Regions from separate parts of the Staphylococcus debuckii genome, predicted to be linked through region 1. Evidence: riboswitches for the same ligand, from Rfam matches in the RefSeq annotation. Region 1 holds a riboswitch; each other region holds the start of a gene.
The links. Region 1 has a riboswitch for S-adenosylmethionine ahead of CNQ82_RS00970 (aminotransferase class I/II-fold pyridoxal phosphate-dependent enzyme). Riboswitches for the same ligand answer to the same signal wherever they lie in the genome.
Positions count from the first base shown of each region.

Region 2: it holds a riboswitch for S-adenosylmethionine, as region 1 does, so the genes downstream of both, CNQ82_RS03990 (methionine ABC transporter ATP-binding protein) here and CNQ82_RS00970 (aminotransferase class I/II-fold pyridoxal phosphate-dependent enzyme) in region 1, are expected to answer to the same signal.
Region 3: it holds a riboswitch for S-adenosylmethionine, as region 1 does, so the genes downstream of both, metK (methionine adenosyltransferase) here and CNQ82_RS00970 (aminotransferase class I/II-fold pyridoxal phosphate-dependent enzyme) in region 1, are expected to answer to the same signal.
Region 4: it holds a riboswitch for S-adenosylmethionine, as region 1 does, so the genes downstream of both, CNQ82_RS12300 (MetQ/NlpA family ABC transporter substrate-binding protein) here and CNQ82_RS00970 (aminotransferase class I/II-fold pyridoxal phosphate-dependent enzyme) in region 1, are expected to answer to the same signal.

Region 1 is NZ_CP033460.1:190,898-198,490, reverse strand. Features, by position in the region: gene mnmG (tRNA uridine-5-carboxymethylaminomethyl(34) synthesis enzyme MnmG) at 1-206, shown strand, start outside; gene rsmG (16S rRNA (guanine(527)-N(7))-methyltransferase RsmG) at 207-929, shown strand; gene noc (nucleoid occlusion protein) at 976-1,818, shown strand; gene CNQ82_RS00980 (hypothetical protein) at 1,954-2,883, shown strand; gene CNQ82_RS00975 (hypothetical protein) at 2,897-3,850, shown strand; SAM riboswitch class I at 3,962-4,073, shown strand; gene CNQ82_RS00970 (aminotransferase class I/II-fold pyridoxal phosphate-dependent enzyme) at 4,171-5,331, shown strand; gene CNQ82_RS00965 (cyclase family protein) at 5,793-6,545, opposite strand; gene metE (5-methyltetrahydropteroyltriglutamate--homocysteine S-methyltransferase) at 6,669-7,593, opposite strand, start outside.
Region 2 is NZ_CP033460.1:882,288-889,880, forward strand. Features, by position in the region: gene aroD (type I 3-dehydroquinate dehydratase) at 82-807, shown strand; gene CNQ82_RS03960 (nitroreductase family protein) at 880-1,422, shown strand; gene CNQ82_RS03965 (thioredoxin family protein) at 1,478-1,801, opposite strand; gene CNQ82_RS03970 (arsenate reductase family protein) at 1,944-2,300, shown strand; gene gcvH (glycine cleavage system protein GcvH) at 2,459-2,839, shown strand; gene CNQ82_RS03980 (toprim domain-containing protein) at 3,123-3,485, shown strand; gene CNQ82_RS03985 (thioredoxin family protein) at 3,482-3,781, shown strand; SAM riboswitch class I at 3,837-3,941, shown strand; gene CNQ82_RS03990 (methionine ABC transporter ATP-binding protein) at 4,040-5,065, shown strand; gene CNQ82_RS03995 (methionine ABC transporter permease) at 5,058-5,753, shown strand; gene CNQ82_RS04000 (MetQ/NlpA family ABC transporter substrate-binding protein) at 5,782-6,603, shown strand; gene sufC (Fe-S cluster assembly ATPase SufC) at 7,026-7,593, shown strand, end outside.
Region 3 is NZ_CP033460.1:1,853,219-1,860,811, reverse strand. Features, by position in the region: gene menE (o-succinylbenzoate--CoA ligase) at 1-397, shown strand, start outside; gene menC (o-succinylbenzoate synthase) at 401-1,411, shown strand; gene yidD (membrane protein insertion efficiency factor YidD) at 1,402-1,650, opposite strand; gene ytkD (RNA deprotection pyrophosphohydrolase) at 1,776-2,213, shown strand; gene CNQ82_RS08740 (alpha/beta hydrolase family protein) at 2,197-2,967, shown strand; gene pckA (phosphoenolpyruvate carboxykinase (ATP)) at 3,109-4,701, opposite strand; SAM riboswitch class I at 4,864-4,979, shown strand; gene metK (methionine adenosyltransferase) at 5,088-6,284, shown strand; gene CNQ82_RS08725 (nuclease-related domain-containing protein) at 6,381-7,280, shown strand; gene CNQ82_RS08720 (aldo/keto reductase) at 7,415-7,593, shown strand, end outside.
Region 4 is NZ_CP033460.1:2,532,100-2,539,692, forward strand. Features, by position in the region: gene ybaK (Cys-tRNA(Pro) deacylase) at 1-426, opposite strand, end outside; gene CNQ82_RS12290 (hypothetical protein) at 543-902, opposite strand; gene CNQ82_RS12295 (lactate/malate family dehydrogenase) at 1,200-2,144, opposite strand; gene CNQ82_RS12300 (MetQ/NlpA family ABC transporter substrate-binding protein) at 2,166-2,984, opposite strand; SAM riboswitch class I at 3,086-3,189, opposite strand; gene CNQ82_RS12305 (TetR/AcrR family transcriptional regulator) at 3,345-3,956, opposite strand; gene CNQ82_RS12310 (YhgE/Pip domain-containing protein) at 4,161-4,802, shown strand; gene CNQ82_RS12315 (hypothetical protein) at 4,820-5,431, shown strand; gene norA (multidrug efflux MFS transporter NorA) at 5,551-6,720, opposite strand; gene CNQ82_RS12325 (DUF1361 domain-containing protein) at 7,017-7,593, shown strand, end outside.

The DNA of each region.
Region 1 (7,593 bases):
AAGTAAAACGTATGGAACAGAAAAAAATTCCACATGATTTGGACTATAGTAAAATTGACAGCTTAGCAAGTGAAGCAAGAGAAAAATTAGCTGAAGTCAAACCATTGAATATTGCACAAGCTTCACGTATTTCAGGTGTTAATCCTGCTGATATTTCAATTTTACTTGTATATTTAGAACAAGGAAAACTTGAAAGGGTGAAATAGATGAATGTTGAATGGCTGGCTGAGAAGCTTGAAGAACATGACATAACATTAAGTGATACACAAAAACAGCAGTTTCAAACTTACTATGAAAAGCTTGTAGAGTGGAATGAAAAGATGAACTTAACAAGCATTACTGATGAAGAAGGCGTTTATTTAAAGCACTTTTATGACTCCATCACTGCAGCATTTTTCATGGATATGAATCAAGAATTGAGTATTTGTGATGTCGGCGCAGGTGCCGGCTTCCCAAGTATTCCTTTAAAAATTGTTTTTCCGCAATTAAAAGTGACGATTGTAGATTCTTTAAATAAACGTATTCAATTCTTAAATCATCTTGCTGATGCTTTAGATTTGCGCGGTGTCAGTTTTGTTCATGAACGTGCAGAGAATTTTGGCAACTTCAGAGGAGACAACCGGGAGTCTTATGATATTGTTACAGCACGTGCTGTAGCGCGTCTTTCAGTCTTAAGCGAACTATGCTTGCCGTTAGTGAAGACAGGCGGTCACTTTATTGCGATGAAATCTGCTAAAGGTGAAGAAGAATTAGAGGAAGCTCGATTTGGTATTGGTGTGTTCGGTGGAAGAGTAGAAGCGGTTGAAACATTTGAATTACCTGGTGATGCAGGTGAACGCCAAATGATTATTATTGCAAAGCGTAGTAAAACACCGAAAAAATATCCACGTAAAGCGGGTACGCCTAATAAATCTCCTTTACTAAAATAAAAATAAATATTACTATATAAGTATATTTAGAGGGAGAGAATGGACTATGAAGAAGCCTTTTTCTAAACTATTCGGTTTAACAAATAAAGATGAAGATCTCACAGGCTACACAGAAGAAGAACGTAAGAATAACGTTGAATCCATTCAAATAGAGCGCATTGTACCGAATCGTTATCAGCCAAGACAAGTTTTTGATCCAAACAAAATCAATGAACTTGCTGAATCAATTCAAGAACATGGACTGCTTCAACCCATCGTTGTGCGACCAATTGAAGAAGGTATGTTTGAAATCATTGCGGGCGAACGACGTTTTCGTGCATTAAATGCAAATCAGATGGCATATGCAGATGTTATTATTCGCGAAATGACAGATGAAGAAACTGCTGTCGTGGCACTGATTGAAAATATTCAACGTGAAAATTTATCAGCTGTTGAAGAAGCTGAAGCATATCAAAAGCTATTAGAACTTGGTGATACAACGCAAAGTGAATTAGCCCAAAGTGTCGGTAAAAGCCAAAGCTTTATTGCTAATAAGCTGCGTTTGTTGAAACTTGCACCTAAAGCGAAACAGAAACTTTCAGAAGGTAAAATCACTGAACGTCATGCGAGAGCGTTACTCAGTTTGTCTTTTGAGCAGCAAGAAGACATGGTTCAAACCATTGTGGATCAACATTTGAACGTGAAACAAACAGAAGCAAGAGTTAAGTCAATGGTCGGTCCTGAGAAAGTCAAAGCTCAGCCATTTCAGTTCGCTAAGGATTTAACGAACGCACGCGAAACACTTCAAAACAGTTTGGACAAAATAGAACAAAGCGGTATCCATGTGGAACAAAAAGAACGTGACCACGATGATTATTTAGAAATAAAAATTAAAGTTTATAAACGATAAAAGTCATTCACTATTAGGCGAGTGACTTTTTTATATTTATTTTAAAAAAATTAAACGGAAGTACACAATACGTCCACCCTTTTATATATAATAAGGTTGTATGCTAACTATCAATAAAAGGGGAGAAAGACTAACATGAAACTTAAATATTTATTTTCAGCTACAGCAGCTCTATCTATTTTATTAGCAGGATGCGGTTCACAAGAGAAAGCGGACAATGATACTAAGCATGAAGAGAAGTCTAAAAAAGACGATAATCAAAAGACTGAGAAAAAAGATGAAAAATCAACATCAAGCTCAACTACTAAAAACCAAACTAATGAAAATTCTGAATCAAAAAAAGAATCACACTCAAATGTTAAACCTGTAAGCCAACTTACACCTCAAGAAAAGGTCGCTTTAGCATTATATGCACCAAAATCAGCTGAGTTTACAGTTACTCCTAGCGAGTTATTGAATCATAGTTATGTGCAAAACGGAAATGGAGGAAACATCCAGCGTACGATTCAACAATTAAAATTATCTAAAGTTGATAATGTACCTCAATATATTCCAAACGCACCTCAAAATATGACTTTTTATTATTCAAATGATTCTAAAGCGGCTTCAGTTGTTGTTATTGGTGTGAGTGATACACAAGTATTGATTTCAGGCACACAAGGGATTAATCCGTATCAACAGCTAGTAAATATAGGTGGATTATATGATGTGAAAGATCTTTATAATCAATATAAAGACCGAAATTTCCAACAAGTAGCAAATCTTATTACCTTTAGAGAATCAGCTGAACCTGCACCAAAAGAGGATAATTCAAGCAGTGACAGCGAAAGTAGCTCATCAGATTCTGGAGAAAAAGTAACTCGTGCTAATGTAATCGATAAAGTGGAAGACTACGAAGGTCACAAGCTAGATACGAGCACTTATACGTATAAAGAACCTGAACAAAAGGGCGATGGAAGCTGGGGCTTTTCATTTGTTGATAAGTCTGGCAACCTCGCAGGTTCATATATTGTTAATTCAGATGGCTCCGTAGAAAAATTTGATGCAAAAGGACAACCAGAATAGGAGGGCACCTCAGATGAAATTGAAGTATTTGTTTGCTGCTTCTGCAACTTTGGCTCTCTTCCTTTCAGGATGTGGGCACAGTGACCATAAATCATCAGACAGCAAAGAAGACACTCAACAAGAAACAAAGCACAAAGATAACAAAACTTCTGAAAAACAAAACAATAAAGAAGGATTATCAGAAAAGAATAGTGAAAAAGATAATTCCGAATCAGAGAAATCATCTGATAATTCTAGTAATACCAAAAGTTTTAATCAACTCACTAACAAAGATAAGATTGTACTCGCAATGTTTGCAGTGGAACATTCAAAGTCTGCAGAAACAACCGTTTCTGCAGAAGAATTATTAAACCATAGTTATGTGAAATGGGATGGGCTTGATAGGGGACAAGAATCAATCCAACATATTAAATTCCAAAGAACATTTGATGGACAAGTACCAGGCCAGCCTTCTAATATGGATGTTTATGAGTCTTATGAATCAAAAGGCAACTATCTCACAATGATGGCTATGACAGATTCACAAATTATTATCATGCCTGAAAAAGGAACAAATACGTATCAACAATTACTAGATTATGGTGCGATTTATAATCTTAAAGATTTGTATGAAAAATATATGGATAATCCAAACTTTTCAAAAGTGGCAAACATGACTTCGGTTAGTGAAACCCCTGAAGTAGGGACAAGTAGTAAGTCAGCCGCTAACTCGGATAGTGATAGTGATGCTAAACAAAGCACGAATTCAGGCGGCACAGTGACACGTGATAACGTCATCGATAAAGTGGAAGATTACGAAGGGCACAAGTTAGATACAAGTACTTATACGTATAAAGAACCTGAACAATTAGAAGACGGCAAGTGGGGCTTCTCATTTGTTGATAAGTCTGGCAACCTTGCAGGTTCGTATATCGTTAACTCAGATGGTTCAGTAGAAAAATTTGATGCAAAAGGACAACCTGAATAATATCTATAAGACTCTGCAGCTTACTATGCTGTGGAGTTTTTGCGTATTACTCCTATAATTGATAAATGTCAGAATTTTTAGTACAATAAGAAACGTTAATTATATTAATCAGACTTATTAAGAGAAGCAGAGGGAATTGGCCCTATGAAGCTTCAGCAACAGAAGGTTATTGAGACTGACCTCACTGTGCTTCATCCAACAAGTACAACTTGAAAGATAGGTGCATATACATAGTCGGCTATATGTTGCTTATGCAGTGACATATAGCTTTTTTTGAAAAAAGTATGACGTATCTATCATAAATAAAAGGGGGACTATGAATGGTGATGTCAAGAAGATTAGAGAAGATACCGGATAGTTACTTTGGAAAAACAATGGGAAGAAAAATCGAACACGGACCGCTTGCACTTATCAACATGGCAGTAGGTATTCCGGATGGAGAAACACCCAAAGGAATTGTCGATGAATTTGCGAATGCTTTGCGTGTTCCTGAAAACCAGAAATATGGAGCGTTCCATGGTAAAGAAACATTCAAACAAGCGATTGTCGATTTTTATCAACGTCAATATGGTGTTGAATTAGATAAAGATGATGAAGTATGTATCTTATACGGCACTAAAAACGGTCTGGTAGGCTTACCGAACTGTATTGTAAACCCAGAAGATTATGTGCTGCTGCCTGACCCTGGCTACACTGATTATCTGGCAGGTGTCTTATTTGCAGATGCACATCCCTATGCATTGGAGTTAGATCCACCGAATTACCAGCCGGATTGGGATAAAGTACCTGAGGATGTCTTGAAACAAACGAAGCTCATCTATTTAACGTATCCGAATAATCCAACAGGTTCCACAGTGACACAAGAAGTGTTCGATGAAGCGGTTCAAAAATTCAAAGGAACACAAACTAAAATTGTACATGATTTTGCTTATGCAGCCTTTGGATTTGATCATAAGAACCCGAGTATCTTGCAGTCAAAAGATGGAAAAGATGTAGCTATAGAAGTCTACTCTCTGTCTAAAGGCTATAATATGTCAGGCTATCGTGTTGGGTTTGCGGTAGGGAATAAAGAAGTTATTCAAGCATTGAAAAAGTATCATACGCATCACCATGCAGGTATGTTCGGCGCATTACAAGATGCTGCTACCTTTGCTTTAAATAATTATGATGATTTTTTAGAACAACAAAGCGAAGTGTTCAGAAAACGTCGAGACCGCTTCACAGCCATTTTAGATGAAGGCGCTATTCCATATGAACCTATGACAGGTGGTATTTTCTTATGGTTAAAGACACCTGAAGGCTATACTGGGGAACAATTTGTGGAATTCCTATTACAAGATCAGTCTATATTAGTTGCGCCAGGCATTCCATTTGGCGAAAATGGCAATCATTATGTGCGTGTCTCCCTTGCATTAGATGATGAACAATTAGATGAAGCGGCGAAGCGGTTGAAATCACTTAGCACTATGTATAAAAAATAACTGTAAATTAAGATCAAACAGAATTACGTTTTAAGCGATTCATACGCATATTATAATTGTAAGAAGTTACAAAAGTACAACGGAAAAAAGAGAGGCGAGTCAACGTAAAGTTGTTTCGCCTCTCTTTTTTATTTAATATATAAACTTTTCCAAAATAGAACACTGGATATCAGGCTTCAACACTCACGGGGTGGTGGGAGGTGCTGCCTGATATCCAGTGTCTTCTTTTTATAATTAGTAAAAGGAGTTAGGTTATTGCCGTTTATCGGGAACTGGCAATAAAATGAATTTCAGTATACATCCCTATCGGGTGAAGATGTATACCGGATAATGAAAAGATGTTCTTAATCGGGTTTAAGAACAGTGGCGATTCATGCCCCAATTCCTGTGGACCCAGGGCATGTAGCCAACATATTAAGTTCACTCATAATGGCTGCTTATAATGGATGATCGCGTGTCCATTATTGCTTATCTGGAGTGATAGCAAATGCTCGGACAGGGAATCCGGGAGCATCTGCGGGTTTAGGGCTGATTGTATAAATTACCGCACCTCTTTCAGGGAGTTGATCAAGGTTTGTTAATAGTTCAATTTGGAAAGTATCTTGTCCTAAGACATAACGTTCGCCGATTAAGTCGCCGTGTTTTGCGACATCAACAGAGGCATCAGTATCAAATGTCTCATGACCTATGGAAGTCACACCACGTTCTTCAAGTAAGAATTGTAATGCATCTAATGCCCATCCTGGAGAGTGAGGATTGCCTTCAGCATCTTTATTCTCGAATTGTTCAACGTTCGGCCAACGTTTCGACCAGTCACTGCGGAACGCAACGAATGAATCAGGTTCGATACGGCCATGTGCCTCTTCCCAGTTCAATAAATCTTCACGTGTAAGACGGAAATCAGAATTTTCGGCTACCTCTTTAGAATAGTCGAGCACGATGAGGGGCAATACTAATTCTTTTAAATCGAGCTCGTGCAAATAGCGTTTATGTTCTACAAAGTGGATAGGAGCATCAATATGTGTGCCATATTGCGTTGCAACACTCCATCTTTGTACGAAAAATCCATCTTCAGGTACTGTACTGATTGTATCGATATATGCTTCTTCTAAAGCGCTGAAATGTGGACTCTTTGAATCAAATGTATGTGTCAAATCGACCCATTTATTTTCTTTCAAAGTTTTCAGCTGATCCCATAAAGGATAACTCATGATAAACACCTCGCTGCAACTGCATTGTTGTTATTAAAAAAATAGTAATACTTTACATTGAGTTGGCAACATGATTAGGGGAAGGAGAGGCCTAATCATGTATTACCATGCTCAATATTTATTGGTTTATGCTGTTTCTTGACCTTGTTCGTGACGTAATTTTTTAACTGCTGATACTAAGACAGATAATGCTTCTTTTACTTGATCTTCGTTACGTGTTTTCAAGCCGCAGTCTGGGTTAACCCAGAATAATGAACGGTCGATTTCTTGTAGTCCACGATTGATAGCTACTGTAATTTCTTCTTCAGTCGGGATACGTGGGCTGTGAATATCATAAACACCTAATCCGATACCTAAATCATACGTAATATCCTCGAAGTCTTTAATTAGTGCACCATGGCTGCGAGATGTTTCGATTGAAATCACATCTGCATCTAAATCGTGGATAGTATGAATGATTTCGCCGAATTGAGAATAACACATATGTGTATGGATTTGCGTAGCATCCGCCACAGAAGACGTAGCTAAGCGGAATGAGCGCAACGCTTGTTTCAAGTACTCTTCATGGTATTCTTTGCGAAGCGGTAAGCCTTCACGCAATGCTGGTTCGTCTACTTGGATAATTTTAATGCCAGCGTCTTCTAATGCTAATACTTCTTCGTTGATAGCTAAAGCGATTTGATCTTGAACTTCTTGGCGTGGAATATCTACGCGTTCGAATGACCAGTTCAAGATGGTAACCGGACCTGTCAGCATTCCTTTTACAGGGTGGTCTGTTAAACTTTGTGCGTATGCTGTTTCTTCTACTGTAATTGGTTTCGTCCATTTAACGTCTCCGTAGATTACTGGCGGCTTGACCGCACGAGAACCGTAAGATTGTACCCATCCGAATTTTGTAACTAAGAAGCCTTGCAGTCTTTCACCGAAGAATTCAACCATGTCGTTACGTTCGAATTCACCGTGTACAAACACATCTAAACCGATATCTTCTTGGATTTGAATCCAACGTGCGATTTCATCACGCAAGAATTGATTATACTCTTCATCGCTG
Region 2 (7,593 bases), 690 kb from region 1:
TTATCTTTTTGGATAAATAGTGTTGAAAAAATAAGGGAAAGTTAAATAATAAGTGCGATTATTGAAAGTGAGGTATGTAGTATGAGTAAGGTGGATGTAGCAGTGACAATTGCTCCCTATGAGGGAGTAAATAAACAATTAAAAAATGACTTGATAAGAGAAAAAGCAAATATTGATATCATCGAACTGCGTATTGATCAACGCGAATCATTGGATTTTAAAGAGTTAGAAAAGCTATTGAAAGATTTAAAAACTATCGATATAAAGGCTAAGGTTTTAGTGACTTACCGCACTGCAGTTCAAGGTGGTAAAGGAAGTAAAAACGGCAAAGACTATTATGAATTTTTACAAAATCTTATCCAAATTGAAGGATACGATATGATAGACATCGAATGGGAGGAAACGCAATCTGAGACGTTGCTGCAATTGATCGCACAGGCGCAAGTAGCTGGATTAGAAGTCGTTTTATCACAGCATGATTTCGAGCAGACTCCTAATTTGGAAGCCTTAAAATTCACTTATTTTAAAATGAATAAATTAGGTGCAGATATATTGAAAATAGCAGTGATGCCTAAAGAAAGACAAGATGTCTTAAACTTATTAGAAGCACTTGCTACTTCTGCAGAAAGTGTACAAGCCAAATCAGTCGGTATCGCTATGTCTCACCTTGGATTGGTTTCTAGAACAGCACAAGGTGTGTTCGGAGGAGCTATCTCATACGGATGTTTAGGTGAACCGCAAGCACCTGGACAAATTCATGTACGCAAATTAAAAGAACTTTTGAATTTATACGAAATAAACAAATAATTTGAATAAAAACATTCGACAATCTATACTATAAATGATAATGATTATCATTAGATGAAAGGGAGTTAGACTGTGGAATTAAAAGATGCAATTACTTCAAGACGTAGTGTTAAAATATTTGACCATGATATGCAAATAGATGACGAAGCATTGTATGAAGCGCTCAAACTTTCTACAGATGCACCTAATCATGGTATGAGAGAGCCTTGGAGAATTGTGCATGTTTCCAAAGAACGATTAGGAGATATGAGTCGATCAGTTTCTCGCTTTGCTTTTAGAAACGAACCTGAGAAACAACAAAGTCATTTTGACGCCGTAACCAAACTCGGCGGATTATTAGTGATGATTGTCAAAAGAGATCCAAGACAAAAAGAAAATCTTGAAAATCATTTAGCGTTCGGAACTTATGCACAAAATCTGATGCTCTTATTGTATGAAGCGGGCATTGGTACATGTTGGAAATCTCCGGAATATATTTTCTCACCAAAAGTAAGAAAAGTATTAGGAGTCCAAGATGATGAAGATTTAGTTGGATTTTTATATTTAACAGATTTAGAAGGTAAAATACCTCCTAAAAAACCGCGTCATACAGAAAACTTTATTTCGGAATATTAATTGAAAACGGTCTGTGATTTACTTAGAAATCACAGACCGTTTTTGTTAATTGTAATTACTTGTTGAATGTTTCACTTAAGAAAGATTCCACTTGTTCAGGGGATTTAGCATTTGCGGAATGTAAGTGTGCAAGTTTATCTCCATATTGGAAAACAAGCAGACTTGGAATTCCCATTACTTCATTTTCTTGAGCAACTTCTTCTAATTCGTCTCGGTTAACTGAATACCATTTATAATCATCGTATTTTTTAACGATCGGGTCGATCCACATGTCCATAGCTTTGCAATCAGGACACCAACCTGCTTCGAATTTAACGATTACAGGTTGTTCGCTTTGAATCACTTTATCAAATTCTTCACGTGTTGTTATAGCTTCCATTACTAATTCTCTCCTTTAAAATTGCTTATACGCTTATTATAACTAATGATTTGCGAATCTAAAAAAATTTTAACCTATAAATTAAAGCGTTTTAATTGATAATTTGGTATATTATAAACAAAGTTAAAGGAGGTCAATGAATGTGATTAGATTTTATCAGTATCAAAATTGTACAACATGCAAGAAAGCAGCTAAATTTCTAGATGAATACGGTGTAAGTTACGAACCGATTGACATTGTAGAGCTTAATCCCAATAAAAGAGAGTTGCAAGACATGATTGATAAGACCGGTGTCGAAATTGACAAATTATTCAACAAGCGCGGAGGTAAATACCGCGAATTAGGCCTGAAAGACCGTTTAGATGATTTATCAGACGATGAAAAGCTAGATTTATTGGCTTCAGACGGTATGTTAGTGAAACGTCCATTAGCAATTTCAGGCGATAAAATAACGCTTGGATTCAATGAAAAAGAATACAAAGAAAAATGGGTAAACTAACTTAACTGTGACCCGTATTTGCATTCCTTTTAAGAACTCGATTAATTAAATTAACCAAAAAAATTTAAAACATAAAAGATGTCTATAAATAGTTGAATGAAAAGGTTTCATATGGCATCATTAAAGAGTATTCATTTATATTATAGGAGGGGATTCGTGTGGCAGTGCCAGAGGAATTGAAATATTCAAAAGAACATGAATGGGTTAAAGTTGAAGGCGATACAGTAACAATCGGTATTACTGAATACGCACAAGGTGAACTTGGCGATATCGTATTCGTTGAGTTACCAGAAACAGAAGATGATATTGAAGAGGGCGAATCTTTCGGTAGCGTAGAATCAGTTAAAACTGTATCTGAATTATATGCACCTGTTTCAGGCTCTGTAGTTGAAATTAATGAAGAATTAGAAGACAGCCCTGAATTCGTTAATGAATCACCATATGAAAAAGCATGGATGGTGAAAGTGAAATTAAATGATGAAAGTCAATTAGATGACTTATTATCAGCAGATCAATATAAAGAAATGATTGGTGAATAATTTATATTGAAAAAGCAACTCCAGGATACTTTGTATTTTGGGGTTATTTTTTTCGTGGAAATGGATATAACTAACTATATTAGTAAAGTGCAGTTACTTAACAGTTGAGTACATAATGCATTTGTTTCAAAACAATTTTCATGCAAAGCGATAAGTTTCTGCGTTACTATAGAATTATAAGTTTGATTAGCAAAATTTAATATTATTACGTATTTCTTAACTTAAGCACCACGTTTGCAAGTATTATGCAATGATATCACGAGAGTATTGGAGTGTAGTGAATATGGCATTGTTAGATAAAGTAATCGTTGTTGAAGGTAAGACAGATAAAAAGCGTGTTCAAGAGGTGATGAACGAACCAGTCCAAATCATTTGTACACACGGCACAATGGGGATTGATAAATTAGACGATATGATTGAATCCCTATATGAACGCCCAGTCTATATCCTCGTGGATGCAGATAAAGAAGGACAACGCATCCGCCAATGGTTTAAACATTATCTTTCAGAAAGCGAGCATATCTTTGTGGACAAAACCTATTGTGAAGTAGCTCGCTGTCCTAGACCTTACCTTGCTAGAGTGCTTAGAAAATATGGATTTAACGTAAAAGATGAAGCTCCTGTGAAAGGATTAGTTTATAGATGAGTACAAGCAAGACAACTAGAACAGATATTACCCAAAATTTTGATAAAGACAAACATCTGATATTTGGTTATACACCAATGTGCGGAACGTGCAAAATTTCCGAAAGAATGCTGGATATTGCAAATGATATATTGCAACTGCCAGTAGTCAAAGCGGACTTGAACTTTCATGCGGATTTCAGCGAGCAATATAAAATACAATCTGTTCCGGTAGTAATGTTGATGTCTAAAGATCAAGAAATAAAGCGAATTTACGCATTTCAATCTGTTCCATATTTATTAGAAAATTTAAAATAGTTATTGACTATCACAGAGTGAAGTGGTAGGATAAATATCAATTAAATAGTGTTATCTCTTATCAAGAGAGGTGGAGGGATGTGCCCTGCGAAACCCGGCAACCGTCTTATTAGAAATGGTGCCAATTCACAAAAAGTTGAACTGCTTTTGAAGATGAGAGAAAGAAATTTTAAATTGCTTTCTCTTTATCGCTTGAAGCGACGATAAGAGAAAGCATTTTTTAATGTGGTAATGTAAGCAAGGAAAGGGGAGTATAGGGTGATTCAACTCAAACAAATCGTCAAACGGTATAAGACGAAACATCAAGATGTACTAGCTGTCGATCATGTCGATTTAGATGTAGCAGAAGGTACGATTTACGGCGTTATCGGGTTTTCAGGCGCTGGTAAAAGTACGCTTGTCAGAATCTTAAATTATTTAGAAGAACCAACTTCAGGTGAAGTGATTATAGACGGAGAAGAATTGGGTAAGCTTTCTAAATCGCAGTTAAGAAAGAAACGTCAAAAAGTCAGCATGATTTTCCAGCATTTCAACCTATTATGGTCCAGAACAGTGTTGGATAACATTACGTTTCCATTGGAAATTGCAGGTGTTAAGCGCAACAAAGCTGTAGCCAGAGCCAAAGAATTAATTAATTTGGTAGGTTTAAGCGGACGTGAAAAGGCCTATCCTTCTGAATTATCTGGAGGTCAAAAACAAAGAGTCGGTATTGCGCGTGCATTAGCGAATGATCCAAAAGTCTTGTTATGTGATGAAGCAACAAGTGCATTAGACCCGCAAACAACGGATGAAATTTTAGAACTACTTTTAAAAATTAGAAAAGAAGAAGATTTAACGATTGTTATCATTACGCATGAGATGAACGTTATCCGTCAAATCTGTGATGAAGTTGCAGTGATGGAAAATGGACGTGTAATTGAGCGCGGTAATGTGAAAGAAGTATTTGAGAATCCGCAACATCAAGTCACTAAACGTTTTGTGAAAGAAGGTTTAAATGACGAATTCGACGAATCTATTGAAGAATTAATTCCGGCAGCGGAAGATGGTTATATCCTCAGATTTAACTTTGCGGGAGAAGAAACAACTGAACCTCTCGTATCCTATATCACGCAGCAATATGATTTAAATGTCAACATCTTAGAAGCAAATATTCGTCATTCTAAAAATGGACCGGTTGGTTTCTTGATTGTACATATTGCAGGATTGAAAACTGAATATTTTGATGAGTTCAAAAACGAATTGGAAAAACGCAGTGTGAACGTGGAGGTGGTACGTCATGGATAAATCATTCAGCGATATACTTCAAGAAATGATTACAATGCCGAACGTTCAATGGGATCAAGTATGGCAAGCTTCAATTGAAACGCTTTATATGACGGCAATTTCTACGGTATTTGCATTTATCATCGGTTTAATTTTAGGGGTTCTCTTATTTTTAACTGCTAAAAGCAAATCACCTGTAGCTAAAGTGTTCTACCAAATTGTTTCGTTTATTGTTAACTTGTTCAGAGCGATTCCTTTCATCATTTTAATCTTATTATTAATTCCATTTACAAGTTTGATTTTAGGAACTATCAGCGGACCAACAGGTGCATTGCCGGCATTAGTAATCGGTGCAGCACCATTCTATGCACGATTAGTAGAAATTGCGTTCAAAGAGATTAATAAAGGTGTGATTGAAGCAGCACGTTCTATGGGAGCTGATACTTGGACAATTATCAGAAAAGTGTTAATTCCAGAAGCACGTCCAGCTTTAATTTCAGGTATCACAGTAACAGCAATCGCTTTAGTAGGATCTACAGCAGTTGCTGGTGTAATCGGTGCCGGAGGTCTAGGTAACTTGGCCTACTTAACAGGATTTACTAGAAACCAAAATGATGTCATTTTAGTTTCAACTATCCTTATTTTAGTATTTGTGTTCATCATCCAATACGTGGGTGACTGGGCTACTAATAAAATAGACAAACGTTAATATTGATTTCAAAAAAGGGGTAAAGCAAATGAAAAAAATTATTAGTATTTTAGCAGTTTTAGTATTAACAGCAGCTTTAGCAGCTTGTGGCAACAAAGATAAATCAGACAGCGATTCGAAAACAATCACAGTAGGCGCATCTCCTGCACCGCATGCTGAAATTTTAGAAAAAGCTAAACCAATCTTGAAAAAAGAAGGTTATGACTTAAAAATCAAAACAATCAACGACTATACTACACCGAATAAATTGGTAGATAATGGCGAATTAGATGCTAACTTCTTCCAACATACACCTTACTTGAACACTGAAAAGAAAAGTAAAGGTTACAAACTTGTATCAGTAGGTAACGTACACTTAGAACCAATGGCTGTATATTCTAAAAAATATAAAAGCTTAAAAGATCTTCCAAAAGGCGCAACAGTTTATGTTTCCAACAACCCTGCTGAAGAAGGACGTTTCTTGAAATTCTTCGTAGATGACGGCTTAATCAAGTTGAAAAAAGGTGTTAAAATTCAAGATGCTAAATTCAGCGATATTGTAGAAAACAAAAAAGATATCAAATTCAATAACAAACAATCAGCAGAGTACTTACCAAAAATCTATCAAAACCAAGATGTTGATGCAGCAATTATCAACTCTAACTTTGCAATCGAACAACATTTAAGTCCTAAAAAAGACTCAATTGCACTTGAAAAACCAGAAGGTAACCCATATGCAAACTTAGTTGCTGTTAAAGATGGCGACCAAAAAGAGAAAAAAATCAAAGCTTTAATCAAAGCATTGCAATCTAAAGAAATCAAAGATTACATCAATAAAAAATATGATGGTGCTGTAATTCCAGCAGAATAACAGTATGTTTTTAATAAAACCCTGTAAATTCAACGTTTACGGGGTTTTTATTTGTTTAAAAACAATTAAAAAGGGCGGAAAAAGGACCGTTTGTCGATTTTTTTATAATAAGAAGTATAGTTTTTGTTTTACTTAAATTTGTCAATATTATTATTGTGACAGAAATATTGGTAATGATAATTTGATGCTAGAAAATGAGAATCAACAAGAATTTTTTTAGTGAATTAAATCACGAAATTGTATCAATTCAATAGTGATTCCTAGATTAGAATTCTTTTAATTTAGGTGCTCAAAAGGTTTATTAAAGGGGTCAATTGCGTTATAATTTATAAATGTATCAATGTAGTGCTATTTTGACTACAGATTAAAATTATTATAAACTAGTATATGAAATACTATTTATGTTTACGGAGGGACTTTTAATGCCATCAACATTGGAGATTAAAGACTTACACGTGTCTATTGAGGATAAAGAAATCTTAAAAGGCGTTAATTTAACAATTAACACTGGAGAAATTCATGCAGTTATGGGACCAAACGGAACTGGTAAATCTACATTATCAGCAGCTATCATGGGTCACCCTGCATACACTGTTACACAAGGTGAAGTATTACTTGACGGTGTAAATGTTTTAGAATTAGAAGTAGATGAACGTGCTAAAGCAGGTTTATTCTTAGCAATGCAATATCCATCAGAAATTACTGGTGTAACGAATGCAGACTTCATGCGTTCAGCTATCAATGCGAAACGTGAAGAAGGTAAAGAAATCAACTTAATGCAATTCATTAAGAAATTAGATAAAGAGATGGAATTCTTGGATATGGATCCAAACATGGCACAACGTTACCTTAACGAAGGATTCTCTGGCGGTGAGAAAAAACGTAACGAAATCTTACAACTTATGATGTTGCAACCTAAATTTGCAATCCTTGATGAAATCGACTCTGGTTTAGACATCGACGCATTGAAAGTTGTATCTAAAGGTATCA
Region 3 (7,593 bases), 1.0 Mb from region 1:
TTTATATCCAATAAACCTCTCGAACACCTTTGAAAATGGTTATTTCAAAACAGGAGATATCGCTAAAATTGATATAGAAGGTAATGTGATGATTTATGATCGTCGCAAAGATTTGATTATCAGCGGGGGAGAAAATATCTATCCATTCGAAATCGAGACAGCAGCCAAAGCTCATCCTGAAATTGAAGACGCCATGTGCATTGGCGTTCCAAATGAAGAATGGGGCCAAGTACCGAAATTGTATTATGTCAGTGAAGCTGAAATTAATGAAGATAATCTCCAGCAATATTTACGTCGAGAACTCGCGAAATATAAGTTGCCGAAAACATACCAACGCGTGAATACCCTGCCTTATACTTCTACAGGCAAATTGAAGCGCGGTCCGATAGAGGAATAAAAGATGAAATTTAAAACGATAAATTTTTATACTTATCAAGCTCCTTTTAAAACGCCAATACAAACACCTAAAATTGAAATGCATGCACGCAAAGTTTTAATTATAGAAATCATTAATCAAGAAGGAAATAGTTACTTTGGAGAATGTAATGCATTCGAAACTTATTGGTACGCCAACGAAACCATTGACACCGTTTATCATAGCTTAAAGACCTGGTTTGAAAAAGAAATCTCTGGAAAGGAATTTGCTGATTTTGAGACAGCTCAAACTGCTTTAGACCAGTTATCTGGAGAGCCTGCAGCACGTTGTACGGCAGCGATGGCACTCTATCAAGCATTTAATAAATTAGAAGCATTTTCAGTTGAATATGGAGCAACGGTAAGTGGATTATCAGAGGTACAATTGAACGTCTTGCAAAATACGCAACCTCGACGTGTTAAATTAAAATGGTCGGAAACAGTGGAAGGTGATTTGGAACAGTTGAGCCAACTATCATCGCAACCATTACTTGCTTTAGATGCCAATGAATCACTGGGTTCAGATGATGTACCTGAATTGCAAGAAATTAATAACCATTTTAATATTTTATATATTGAAGAACCTTTCAGATATTTAAGTAGTATAAACAATATAGAAAAGGGGACAATTCCTCCTATCGCTTTAGATGAAAAAGCATCAGATATAGATTCGATTGTATGTTATATTGAAAACTATAATATTGAAACGGTAGTATTAAAACCGTTTCGTTTAGGCGGTATTGACCGCATGTTGGAAGCGATTAAATTTTTACAGCAGAAAAATGTTAAAGTTGTCATCGGCGGTATGTATGAATATGGGCTAAGTCGATATTTTACAGCGTATCTAAGTCGATTAGGCGATTATCCTGGTGATATCACGCCATATGGTTATTATTTTTCAGAAGAATTTACAGCAGAAAATGGCATATTAAAAGAGGGACGTATTGAATTTACGCCCCCTAAAGTAGATAAAAATAAGTTAACACCTTATGAATGATGATGTTCGCAATGTTCATGATTATGTTTCAACGGTACTGGATCAAATCCGCCTTTATGAAAAGGGTGACACTTAGAGATACGTTTGATTCCTAACCAGGATCCTTTGAGTGCGCCGTGAACTTCAATGGCTTCTTTAGTATAGTTAGAACAAGTAGGATAGAAGCGGCAAGTTGGGGGTGTAAGTGGCGAAATAAAATGTTGATACACCCAGATTATGCCTAGAAAGAGTTTTTTCAAAATAATCCCTCCAACTCTTAGAAATAAATGTAAATCCAACTCATAACGATTTATATTTTAGCATATTATTCAAAGGAATGTGATAGAACGTGATTACTCATGACCAATTTAATAATCAAATAGAGATGCATTACAAGAATTCTACAGATATCGCAAACGGCGAACATGTTCTGGTAATTCCTTTATATCAAGATGGATTTGTACTGACACGACACAAGAAGCGTGGCATAGAGTTTCCAGGAGGGAAAATAGAAGCGGGAGAAACGAGCGAGGTTGCAGCAAAACGTGAACTGTTTGAAGAGACTGGTGCTATTATCCAACAGATGCAATATATCGCTCAATATACAGTGTATTATCCTAACGGAGAACGCTGGTTTACAAAAGATGTATTTGCGGCACAAGTAGAAAGCATACAAACGAAAGAGGATTATTTAGAAACTGCTGGACCTGTTATATGTCAGAATCTAGACGATATAGCAGACCAAGATAAAAGTTTCTTGCTGACTGATGAAGTAATATTAAAATGTGCAGAAAGAGTGAGTGCGCTTGGACTTTATCAATAGAAAACGTATGCCAATTGATTTGGCTTCACATATTGGAGAAGAAGTTACTTATGAAGTCGATCATCTCAAAGTGAAAGGACTAATGTTGACGCCTAAAGAAAAAGTGCAACGTATTGTTATTTATTTACGCGGCGGTAAAGGCAAAGTCGGACGCGTTCGTACCGGTCGTCTGCTACAATTTTCAGATTCTCGTACATTAGTATTCGGACCTTACTATAGAGGAAATAATGGCAGTGAAGGTCGTGATGAATTCTCAGGTAATGACTTGCATGACGTCACTCAAGCTATAGATATATTAAAACACATCTACCCGGATGCTTATGTTCACCTCGTCGGTTTCTCTAGAGGGGGCTTGCAAGGGTTGCTTACATTTCAATATTTGCCGGCTGACAGTTATATCATTTGGGGCGGCGTCTCTGATTTGCATTTAATGTATGAAGAACGCATAGACTTACGCGGAATGCTGCGCAGAATGGTAGGGCATCCTAAGAAGGATTTAGCTGCATATGAAAAAAGAGAAGCCTTGCAATATATTGACGAAAATAGTCCTCCAATCTTAATTATTCATGGAGGAAAAGATAAACAAGTAGGCATCCATCAAGGTTATTATTTAGCAGATTATTTAGAACGTATCGGACATCGTTATGAAACATTTTATCAAATGCAAGAAGGGCATGTTCCAAGACCAGAAGCGTTGAAAGAGGTATTAAAAGTCATTCATGAGTGGATGGATCGTGTTGAAAATAATAAGTAGTCAAAATGGAGGAAGGCGGGGCAACTGTATAGGTGGGCAAGTCGAGTCTCGACACTTTCCCTACAATGCATACCACAATCAACTCATCTAACCAAAAAAAGGAGCTAAGACAAAACTGTCTCAGCTCCTTTATAACTAATATTAAGCTTTAAATCCGCCTTTTTCAGGGATTTCTTGACTATCTTCACCGAATTTTTTGAAGTTTTCTACAAAGCGAGAGATTAAATCTTGTGCTTGTTCGCGGTAAGCATCTTGATTACTCCATGCATTGATTGGTTGTAAGATAGATTTCGGTACGTCTTCAATGTCTTTAGGCACATTCAAACCGAATACTTCATCTTGTTCGAATTCTGCATTTTTCAATTCGCCTTTAATAGCTGCATCAACCATGCGACGAGTATATTTTAAGCTGATACGACGACCTACGCCGTATTTTCCGCCAGTCCAGCCTGTATTTACTAAATATACTTCAACATCATGTTTATCAATCAATTGTCCAAGTAATTCAGCATATTTCTTAGGATTTAATGGCAAGAATGGTGCACCGAAGCATGTAGAGAATGATGGTACAGGCTCAGTGATACCACGTTCAGTACCTGCTAATTTAGAAGTGAATCCACTTAAGAAATGATACAACGCTTGTTCTTTTGTTAATTTAGAAATTGGAGGCAATACGCCGAATGCATCAGCTGTTAAGAATACGATTGTATTCGGATGCGCTGCTTTAGATGGTTTAGCAATATTATCAATATAGTCGATAGGGTATGCTGCACGTGTGTTTTCAGTATATTTATTGTCATCGAAATCAACGTTTCCATCTTCTTCGACTACAACATTTTCTAAGATTGTACCATAACGGATTGCATCATAAATTTGAGGTTCTTTTGCTTTTGAAAGATTGATGGCTTTCGCATAGCAGCCGCCTTCAATGTTGAAAATACCATTTTTATTCCAGCCGTGTTCATCATCACCGATTAATTTACGATCTGGAGCTGCTGATAAAGTTGTTTTACCTGTTCCAGATAATCCGAAGAATAATGCAACGTCGCCTTTTTCACCCACGTTAGCGGAGCAGTGCATACTCATGATATCTTGTTGAGGTAATAAATAGTTCATTACTGAGAAGATACCTTTCTTCATTTCTCCAGCATATTCTGTTCCACCGATAAGGATAATACGGTGTTTGAAAGAAATGATAACGAAAGTTTCAGAAGCTGTGCCATCTTCTTCAGGGTTTGCTTTGAAGTGAGGCGCAGAAACAATTGTAAAGTTCGCTTTAATTTTTTCTGCTTCATCCTTAGAAGAAGGGCGGATAAACATGTTATGTGCGAATAAATTGTGCCAAGCCATTTCGTTGACTACTGTTAAACGTAATTGAGTATCTTGGTCACTTCCTGCGTAACCATTGAAGACGTATAATTCGTCTTTTTGGTCTAAGTAATCTAGAACTTTATCATACAATCTAAGGAATTTTTCTTCTTCGATAGGTTGGTTTACTGAGCCCCAGTCAATTGCATCTCTGTAAGAAGGTTCGTTTACAATAAATTTATCTTTAGGAGAACGACCTGTATATTGGCCTGTCAATTGATTGATTGCTCCTAGTTCTGTGAGTTCGCCTTCATTATTGTCTAAAATCTTGTTGTAAAGTTGCGTTTTTGTAAGTTGAAATAATGATGATGGTTTTTCAATCAAATGATTCAACTTTTTTAAATTTGTTTGTGCATCTACTGCCATTTTTAAAAACCCCTCCAGCGCGTAAGTATTAATGTAATTGTAAGCCTTTACATTTTTATAGTATAACATACTATATCCATTATTCCACATCGGATTTATGAAAAAACAATTCGTGTAATTGACAATTTTATTTTGTTTGGGTAGTATTATTTGTAACGGATTCTCTTATCCTGAGTGGCGGAGGGACATGGACCCAACGAAGCCCAGCAACCTCTCCTTATTGGAGAAAGGTGCCAAACCGTTTGCAAATGTCAGATAAGACGTTTGAACGATAAGAGCGAAAGGACGTCAAAGGGCTTTCTCTCTATGTATATATAGTGGAAGCCCTTTTTAATTTGAGCTCATAGATAGAGAGTTTTCGTAATTAAAATCAAAAGGAGTCAGTTATGTCGAATAATAGAAGATTATTTACGTCAGAATCTGTTACAGAAGGACATCCTGATAAAATAGCAGACCAAATTTCAGATGCTATTTTGGATGAATTATTAAAGAAAGATCCAGATGCGCGGGTGGCATGTGAGACAGTAGTCACTACGGGAATGGCTATGATTGTCGGGGAAATCTCTACTTCCACTTATGTTGATTTTCCAAAAGTAGTAAGAGATACAGTTGAAGAAATTGGTTATACAAGAGCAAAATACGGCTATGACAACCAAACAATGGCTGTGATGTCAGCAATTGATGAACAATCTCCTGATATTGCGCAAGCAGTAGACCGCGCTTTAGAATATAGAAATGAAATCAGCGAAGAAGAAATTGAAGCTACAGGTGCAGGGGACCAAGGTTTAATGTTCGGTTACGCTACAAACGAAACTGATACGTATATGCCGACACCTATTTTCTTTTCACACCAACTTGCGAAACGTTTGTCAGATGTGCGTAAAGATGGCACGTTAAAATACTTGCGTCCTGATGGAAAAGTGCAAGTTACAGTAGAATACGATGAAAATGATAAACCAATCAGAATTGATACTATTGTTATTTCAACACAACATGCTGAAGAAATCACATTAGATCAAATCCAAGAGGATATCCGCAAACATGTTATCGACCCGATTGTACCTTCATCATTATTAGATGATGAAACTAAGTTCTTCATTAATCCAACAGGCCGCTTTGTTATCGGCGGACCACAAGGTGATGCAGGCTTGACTGGTCGTAAAATTATTGTTGATACTTATGGTGGTTTTGCACGTCACGGCGGCGGTTGTTTCAGCGGTAAAGATCCAACAAAAGTAGACCGTTCAGCAGCTTATGCAGCACGCTATGTGGCTAAAAATATTGTAGCAGCAGGATTAGCTGATAAATGTGAAGTCCAACTTGCTTATGCTATCGGTGTAGCGGAACCTGTTTCAATTTCTATAGATACATTTGGAACTGGAAAAGTTTCTGAAGGCAAACTAGTAGAAGCGGTCCGTGATAATTTTGATTTACGTCCAGCAGGTATCATTAAAATGTTGGATTTAAAACGTCCGATATACAAACAAACGGCGGCTTATGGCCATTTCGGCCGTACAGACATCGCATTGCCTTGGGAACGTGTAGACAAAGTGGATGTATTGAAAGAAGCGGTCCAAGCATAATTCTGCGATTTTTGTATGAAATTCAGGATTATTATCGATAGAATCGAAACTTTCCTTTATAATGAAACGTAAGACAAGTAAAGGAGCGGAATAGGTATGGGACCATTGGAAATTGGTTTAGTAGCAGCGATAGTCATAGCTGTTATATTCTTAATATTGTTCTTAACTGCATTAAACAGTAAAAAGAAAGCACAACAGCAAGCAGAAGAACAATATGAAGCAAAAGAAAAAAGCTTGAAAGATAATTACGAAGATGAGCTTGAAAAAGAACGTGTAGAACATAAGAAAACAGTAACGAAGCAACGTGCTGATTTTGATGCTACAGTCGATTCGAAAGATCGTGAAATTGATGCATTGAAGCTGTTTTCAAAAAACCATAGCGAATATATCACTGATATGCGTCTTATCGGTATAAGAGAACGCTTAGTGAAAGAAAAACGCATTCGTCCTGAAGATATGCATATTATGGCAAACATCTTCTTGCCGAAAAATGATATGAATGATATCGAACGTATCAGTCATTTAGTGTTAACACGTACAGGTTTATACATTATAGACTCGCAACTTTTAAAAGGGCACGTTTATAATGGCATCAGCGGCAAACAGTTTGCTGAATTACCTACCATTGAACAAGTTTTCAATGCCTTAAATTTAGATCAGCGCACACCGCAAACTTTAGTATTAGATGAAAATGACGATCAACAATCTGCAACGTTTGTGAATTACTCTAAACAATTGCACTATGTTGAACAGTTAGCAGATGCGTTGCAACGTCAGTTGAATTTGAAATATACACCAATGGCATTACTTTATTTCAATCCTAAAAATGAAGGTGCCGTGACGATTTCGAATTACGCACAAAATACCAATACTAAAGTACTTGTAGGTGCTGAACAATTGGATGAATACTTTAATAAATTTGTTTTCCATGGCCGCATTCAATATAATGTTGAAGATTTGGCACGCATTATGGAAGAAATTGAATCTTTTAATTAAGGTTTGAGGCACTGTTTGAGTTGCTACAGCTCTTACAGTGCTTTTCTTTTTCCTGAAAAGGAAGTTTGAGTGAATGCATGGCCGGTAAAGTTTAAGGTATAGTAGAGATATCAATGACAAGGAGAGAGATAAGAATGGAATATGTAGAATTTTATAATGGTAACCGTATGCCGATTGTCGGTTTAGGTACTTTCCGTGTGGAAAATGATGAGCAGGCTAAAGAAGCGGTTCAGTTTGCGATTGAGAATGGTTACAGAAGTATTGATACGGCTATGATTTATGGTAATGAAGAAAAGGTCGGTGAGGGGATCAA
Region 4 (7,593 bases), 350 kb from region 1:
TACATGTACTTCCATTTGAACGCCGCGTTGTCCACCACTGACAAAGATTGTTTCTTGTTGCTCGGCAGACTGATCGATGACAGTAGGATAAAGATGTTTCATACCTACGGGCGAACAACCGCCGCGGATATAGCCTGTTACTTTAGTAAGATCTTGAAGCGGAAGCAAATGCAATTTTTTCTCTTTAACCGCTTGTGCAGCATGTTTCATATTTAAATTTCCTTCAACTGGAATTACGAATACATATGGGTCGCTATCATTATTAATAAAAACTAATGTTTTAAAAACTTGTTCTGGTGAAGCATCAATTAATTTAGCTACTTCTTGTCCTTCTATATGCATTTTTCCCATTTTAAATGTACGCACATCATACTGGATACCTTCATTTTCTAGAATACGCATCGCATTGGTTTTCTTCTGTTTCATGTCATTCACCTCATGCCTCAAATATAGCATTTTTAGACTTTTAAAAGAACTCGTCCTGCTTATTTACTATTTTAGACAAAAAAACAAGGTGACTGACCATATCTTAGTGTTCGCAATCAGCGACCCTTAGTGTCAGATGCACCTTGTGAAGTGAAATCTTCTAATAAATGTTTGCTCGTTTTCAAGTTAATAGATGTAATCGAAATTACAAATGCTTTCTCTGCTTTATTTGTGTCTACATGTTGCTTACTTTCTGATTGTGCCTGATGACTAATGTCATTTCCAGCAACCGCGCTATAAGATGGAGGCGGTCCACTTTCTTTCGTTTCATTTGAAGAAACTTGCTTGCCTTGCATAAAAGTAGTCACACCGTTTTGGAATTTAGCAAGCTCTGTTTCATTCGATACTAAGACAAGTAGAAAAACCAGACAGCAAGTCAGAATGCCAGCATAAATCCATAATAATACTGTTCTCATTCTACTTCCCTCGTCGTTCTGTTATCGTGTTTACAATATTAACACACAAATAAGGCTAAATCTTTATGTAGCATGCTATTTAAACCAAATGTAATATACGTAATAAATGTAACACAATCGATATTTTTTAAAGGTGACAACTCTATTTAATGTAAGAGTTTTCAATTCAATAAACACCATGATTTCATCCATATAAAAACGTGCAGGAAACCTTTTTTCATTTCGTTTCATCTGCACGTCTTTACTTGCTTTTAATTCAATTATGTTACAAATCTAATACATTTAATTTAAGCGTCATTATTCTAACGCATTCTGCGCTTGCTCAATAGCTTGTTGAATAAAATGATGCGCAGCTGTTAGTTGTTGAAGTTCCGCTTCTGCCAATTGAATTGGTAAGCGTTTTGCAATTCCTTCTCTAGAGATTAAGGATAATAAGCTGAGTGCTCCTTCTTTAAAACCATATTCTCCATGTACTTCTGCACTGACTGGTTCAATGCTTTGTTCATTGAGCAAAATAGCATGTGCGAGTTGTACAGCCGCTCTCGAAATAGCTGAATTCGTCCAGCCTTTTTTCTGGAAGACTTCGAATGATACTTCGTCAATACGTTTGGAGATTACATTCTTATCTATTGGTGTGCTGCCTGTTAAGCTTTCAAACTCTTCTAATTCAATGCCATGGATTCTCACTCTGCTCCAAATCGGTACACCATGCGAACCATGTTCACCTAATACAAATGCTTCTACATTTTTCGGGTCTACCTTATAATGGTCTGCAATTAACGCTCTGAATCTTGAAGATTCTAAGATTCTCCCTGTACCGATAACCTTTTCAGCAGGATAACTTGAAGCCTGTCCTAAGTAAGTCATCGCATCTACAGGATTTGAAATCACTATAACGACAGCTTCTTGTGTTACTTGGTTCAGCTGTTCAAATACTGAATGAATAATTGAACTATTCGCTCGTGTCAATAAGGTACGATCTGCCATATCTGGAGTAGAAGGCGCGCTTGCAGAAACAATCACTATCTCTGCATCCGCTAAATCTTGGTAACTGCCCTCATATATCTTGATATGATGCGTATGATTTAAACCTTGTAAATGATGATGATCTAAGGCTTCCCCGTGTGCTAAATCTTCATTTGTATCTATCAATACAATTTCTGAAAAAGCACCTAGATACTGTGCATCCGTTAATACTTGGCTGCCTACGCGTCCTGTTCCGATAATGCCTAACTTTGTCATATGATTACCACCTGTTGTCAGTTATTTTGCTTCATACGGTACAACGTCTTTACCGTATTTTTTCTCAATAAAGTTTTTCATATCTTTTGATTGTAAGACTTTAATTAACTCTTGGAATTTCTTATCGTTCTTATGCCCTTCTTTTACTGCAAGGATATTAGCGAATGGAGATGATTTATCTTCCATGACAATCGCATCTTTAGAAGGTTTCAAACCGTTATCCATCGCATAGTTGGAGTTCATAATTACAGCTGCCCCTTCTCCGCTTTTATATGTTTTTGGTAAAAATTCTGCGCCTTGTTGATTGTTGAATTTCAGGTGTTTTTTATTTTCAACAATGTCATCAAATTTAGCATCTTCTATTTTGACACCTTTTTTAAGTTTCACTAGACCTTCATTAACAAAGAATGATAAGAAACGGCCTTCTTCAGCCGGATTATTGGAAACATAAATTGTAGAGCCGTCCGGAATATCTTTAATATTTTTATACTTCTTACTATAGACACCCATCGGCGTTGTAAATACTTTTCCGACTTCTTCAATCTTATAACCGTGCGACTTTTTCTCCGCGTTTAAATAAGGGACATGTTGGAATAAGTTCGCATCTATATCTCCTTTATCCAACAATTTATTCGGTACTTTATAATCATTCACTACTTTAATTTCTAGGTCATAACCTTTTTTCTTCATTTCTTCTTTAGCATGTTCTAATACTTCTCCATGCGGTGCTGGGGATGCTGCTACGGTTATTTTCTTATTTTCAGCGCTTTTGCTTTGGCCGCACGCCGCAAGTGTAAAGATGACTGCTAACAATGCAAACAAACTTATGAATTTTTTCATGTCTATTGACACCTTCCTATGTATAAGTTCTTCAATAAAATCTACTCTTCCTTCACACAGAAAAAGACTTCCTCTGTAAAAGAGAAAGCCTTAAATACTTTCTCTCATCTTTATAAGCTTACGCTTAATGTGAATTAGCACCTTTTCATATAATGATGGTTGCCGGGCTTCGTCGGGCACTTCCCTCCGCCGCTCTGGATAAGAGTTTAATTGATTGAATTGTATTAAGGTTACCACTAACTTAAAATGCGGTCAATGAGATTTTAAAATTTTCTGATAAATAATGGTTGGCAGAATATCTATTCACAACTTTTGTGTCAACTGTTGCGAGCATAGATATACTGTCTCAATATTGAATTTTTACTTTAAGTTTCCAGAAGACACTTCATCTAATAACTGTCCTAAAGGTCCTTTGTACATTAATAAATATAAACTATTAATAAGCGCTTCTTTAGATATTCTGTCAGGATCAAGCACCCAAAATTTAATAGTGGAAATAATAGCGCCTGCTATAAAACAATGAAAATATCTATAGGGAATAGTATTGATGTTTTTTTCATTGTTCAATATAGTAGTTAAATTTTGTGCTATAGTTTCAGACAATTTATCTTCGATAGCACTCTTTCTTTTCATATTAAATAAAACTTCATATAACTCAATATTCTTAAGTATAATTTCAACTATATTTTGAGAGACACCATTAAATAAGTCATTCAAACTTTTTTCATTTCTTTCTCTAAATGTAGATAGTGCATTATAATTTATATGTTTTTTGATGTTTTGAATTTCATTGTCTTCTAATGCGGTTAATAAATGGTACTTATCTGTATAATACTTATAAAATGTCGCTCTATTGATATCTGCTTCGTCAGCTATCTGTTGAATAGTTATTTCCTCTATCGAATAAGTTTTAAGCAATTGAATAAATGCACTGCTGATTGATTTTGTGGTACGTCTGACTCTGCGATCCATTTGTTCGTCTCCTTTTTTCGTTTCTAATTAACATCTCTATGATTGTAGCAATATCAGAAAATTACTTTTCTTACATATTTCTCTAATTTGTTGCTTAACATTCACATTCGTCCTAATTGGTTATTGAGTATAGTTTTTACGAGTTTATAATAACACATAGAATGATAAGCAACATCGTGTTGCTTAAAATTAGGAGGAAACTTTATGAAGAAAAAATTACTATGGCTTATCCCTATTGCAGCAACACTTATCCTTATAATCTTAGCAACAGCCTTTTATCCTGCTTATAATCCGAAACCTAAAAATGTTCCTATCGCAGTATTAAATAAAGACAGTGGTTTTGAAGTTCAAGGTAAATCTATGAATATAGGAGAAAGTTTTATTGATAAACTAAAAGAAAGTAAAAATGAAACTATAGATTGGAAGCAAGTAGATAATACAAAAAAACTCAATAAAGGGTTAGAAGATAATAAATATGTTGGAGCTATTGTGTTCGATAAAGATTTTTCAAAAAATGCTCTAAGCAATGCGCAAAATAAGATTATGTTAGAAAAACAAAAAGAAATAAAAGAAAAGGTTAATTCAGGCGAGTTATCACCTGAACAAATTAAAATCATGCAATCAAAAGTAGGTAAAGGCGCACAAAAAGTACCAGAACCGAAAGAAGCACAAATAGGAATTATCATTAACCAAGGGAGCAATGCACAAGTATCGAATATCGCCCAACAAGCTTTAACTAAAATTTCAGACAAATTAAACAATCAAATCAGCAAACAAAATGTTGAGTTATTAGCTAAAAATAATATCGATCTCCCAAGCAATTCGATCACTTCGTTAATCCTGTAAAAGTGGATACTACTACTTTGAATAAAATTAAAGACAACCAAGCTAATGGCAATGCAGCTGCTGTTATGTTTTCACCTATTTGGCTAACGTCTCTTATTATAGCTATTTTATCTTTCTTTACATTTAAAAATAGAGAGAAATTAGCTCCAAGTAAAGACAAATTGTGGTTTGTATGCAAACTCATTTTATCCATTACTACCGCCGCTTTTGTCGGTTCATTCATCTACATTTATTATATGAGCGGTGTTTTAAATTTTGATTTTAATCAACCTGTAATTACAGCAACTTATATTGCAATTGCTATTTTAGGTTTTTCTGCTCTGATATTTGGATTTATGGTATGGACAGGTATAGCAATAGTCCCTGTATTTATACTCTTATTATTCTTTACGATACAATCTGTGATGTTGCCTAATGCAATGGTACCAGAATTTTATCAGCATCTTGTTCTTCCTTGGAACCCTTTCTATTACTATATTAAGACATTAAAAGGATTATTATATGATAATACAAGTTTAGTAATGAATGGAACAGTGTGGATGTTTATTATATTTATGACATTCGGAATAATATCTCTTATCACACGTCTTTATACTAAGAAATACAAAAAGTACTCACTAGGCAACTAACAGCTTTAAAATTTCTGTTCAATATCAATTTTAAGCCGATGAAAATCCACAGAATTTTCATCGGCTTAAATGATATCTTTTAATTATTTATATACTCTTCCATATAATCGTCTCTACAATTAACTTGCTTTCGTTTGTTTTCTTTTTCTCAGTATTTTTTCTAAGAAGATAATTACAATGCCTAATAGCATGACTATAATCGACATGTATAAAGGATATTCAATATTCACATCAAATAAACCGCCTGCTACTAAAGGACCGATAAAGTTGCCCATACTAGTAAAGGTAGAGTTCAAACCACCTGCGAGTCCTTGTCGATCACCTGCAATATTTGAAAAATAATTAGTGATTGCTGGACGAATCATATCGAAACCTATAAAGACGATAAAACTGATAAGCATGATAGTCCAGTAACCATGCGCAATAATCAAACAGAATAAGACTACCGCTGAATAGAACAAAGATATTTGAATAAAAGTCAATTCTTCAAAGTATTTCATAAATTTATCAAATAGGAAGATTTGGAAAACTGCCCCGGCTATACCGCCGCCTGTAATGGCAATGGAAATATCTTTAGGCGAGTAATGAACTTTGTCCGCAGTATATAAAGAGAATAATGTTTCAAATGCAGCCAGGCCGAAAGCTAATACAAAGGTAATAATTATCGGTGTAATAAATACTTTAATATTAATTTTAGCCAACTCTTGCGGTTCAATTACAGTATGGAAACCATCTGTCGTTTCGCGTTTTGCTCCTTGAATAAAGAATAAGGAACAAATAAATGCTGCAATGCCTAGTGACCCGGCAAAATAGAACGGCAAACGATGTGAAAATTCTGCCATAAATCCGCCTAGCCCTGGTCCTAAAATAAAACCAGAGTTGATAATTGCTGACATATAACCGAAGTTCTTCGCTTTATCTTTAGCAGGAGAGATATCTGCTATCATTCCGGTTACACCCGGCATTACCATGCCTGCACTGAAACCGCCGATAATTCTGGAAATAATCAATAAGGTATAATTACTGCTCATAGCAAAGATAAATTCTGAAACAGAGAAAAGAACTAAGCCGATACAAATAATTAATTTCTTCCCTAATTTATCTGCTAAGTTGCCGCCAAACGGTGAAATTACCATTTGAGCCAATGCAAAGGCCGCAACAAGAATTCCTAAATCACTTCCATTTAAACCAAGATCTTTCAAATATACAGGTAATACTGGTACAACTAATCCGATACCTAAGAAAACAAGAAATATATTAAAATATAATGTGATTAATTGCTTACTCATGATGTCCTCCTTTATTGCTTATTTGCATCTTTTTTCGTTGACTATCTATTATACCCTATTCCCTGCCTAACGCTCAATAGATACATATTACAGCAATATTGCTTCTTATTATTCCCTAAATTAAATATCGTTATCCTTCATAAATTGAGGAAAGGAAGCAAACTACTCTGCCCTAATAAATTGATATCACGTGTGAAAAAGTGTAATATAGTCATCTAAGTCTGACTTACCTCAAACTTTAAAAGTTTAAATATAGATAATTTCCTTAATACGAAAGAAGAAAGAAGGCATTAATCATGCAATCACGTTATGTTGCTAGGATATTATTTGTGCTATTAATGTTATTAACATTGCCTTTAAATCACTTTTATAATTTTATGGCACTCAATCTCTTTTTAGCATATATCCCATTTGAATTGGTATTATTACTAAAACTCTTTATACCAAAGCGAAAGTTCGAGTGGCCATTATTTATTATCTTCGCACTTATATTTATCTTGATTCTTCCTAATACCTTCTATATGGTGACTGATTTAATTCACTTAAATCAATTTGGTTTTGATATTTATCATGGTGCGCGTCCAACAGAATGGATGTATTTTACATTCTTAGTTTCAGGAGTACTCTTTGCACTTTATTTATATGCATTGATCAACATGAAACTATTACATTTAACAGACAAGCCTGTGTTCAATTACTTAATTGTCACTTTCTTAATCATCACCAATAGCTTAGGAATATTTATGGGCAGATTCTTACGCTTACATACTGTTTATTTAATCAACCAGCCCTTGGCAATTTTGCGTGATGTCATGACCTTGCTGGATGCCAGAGGCGTCTTCTTCATCATCTTAATGGCAATCTTGCAAGTTC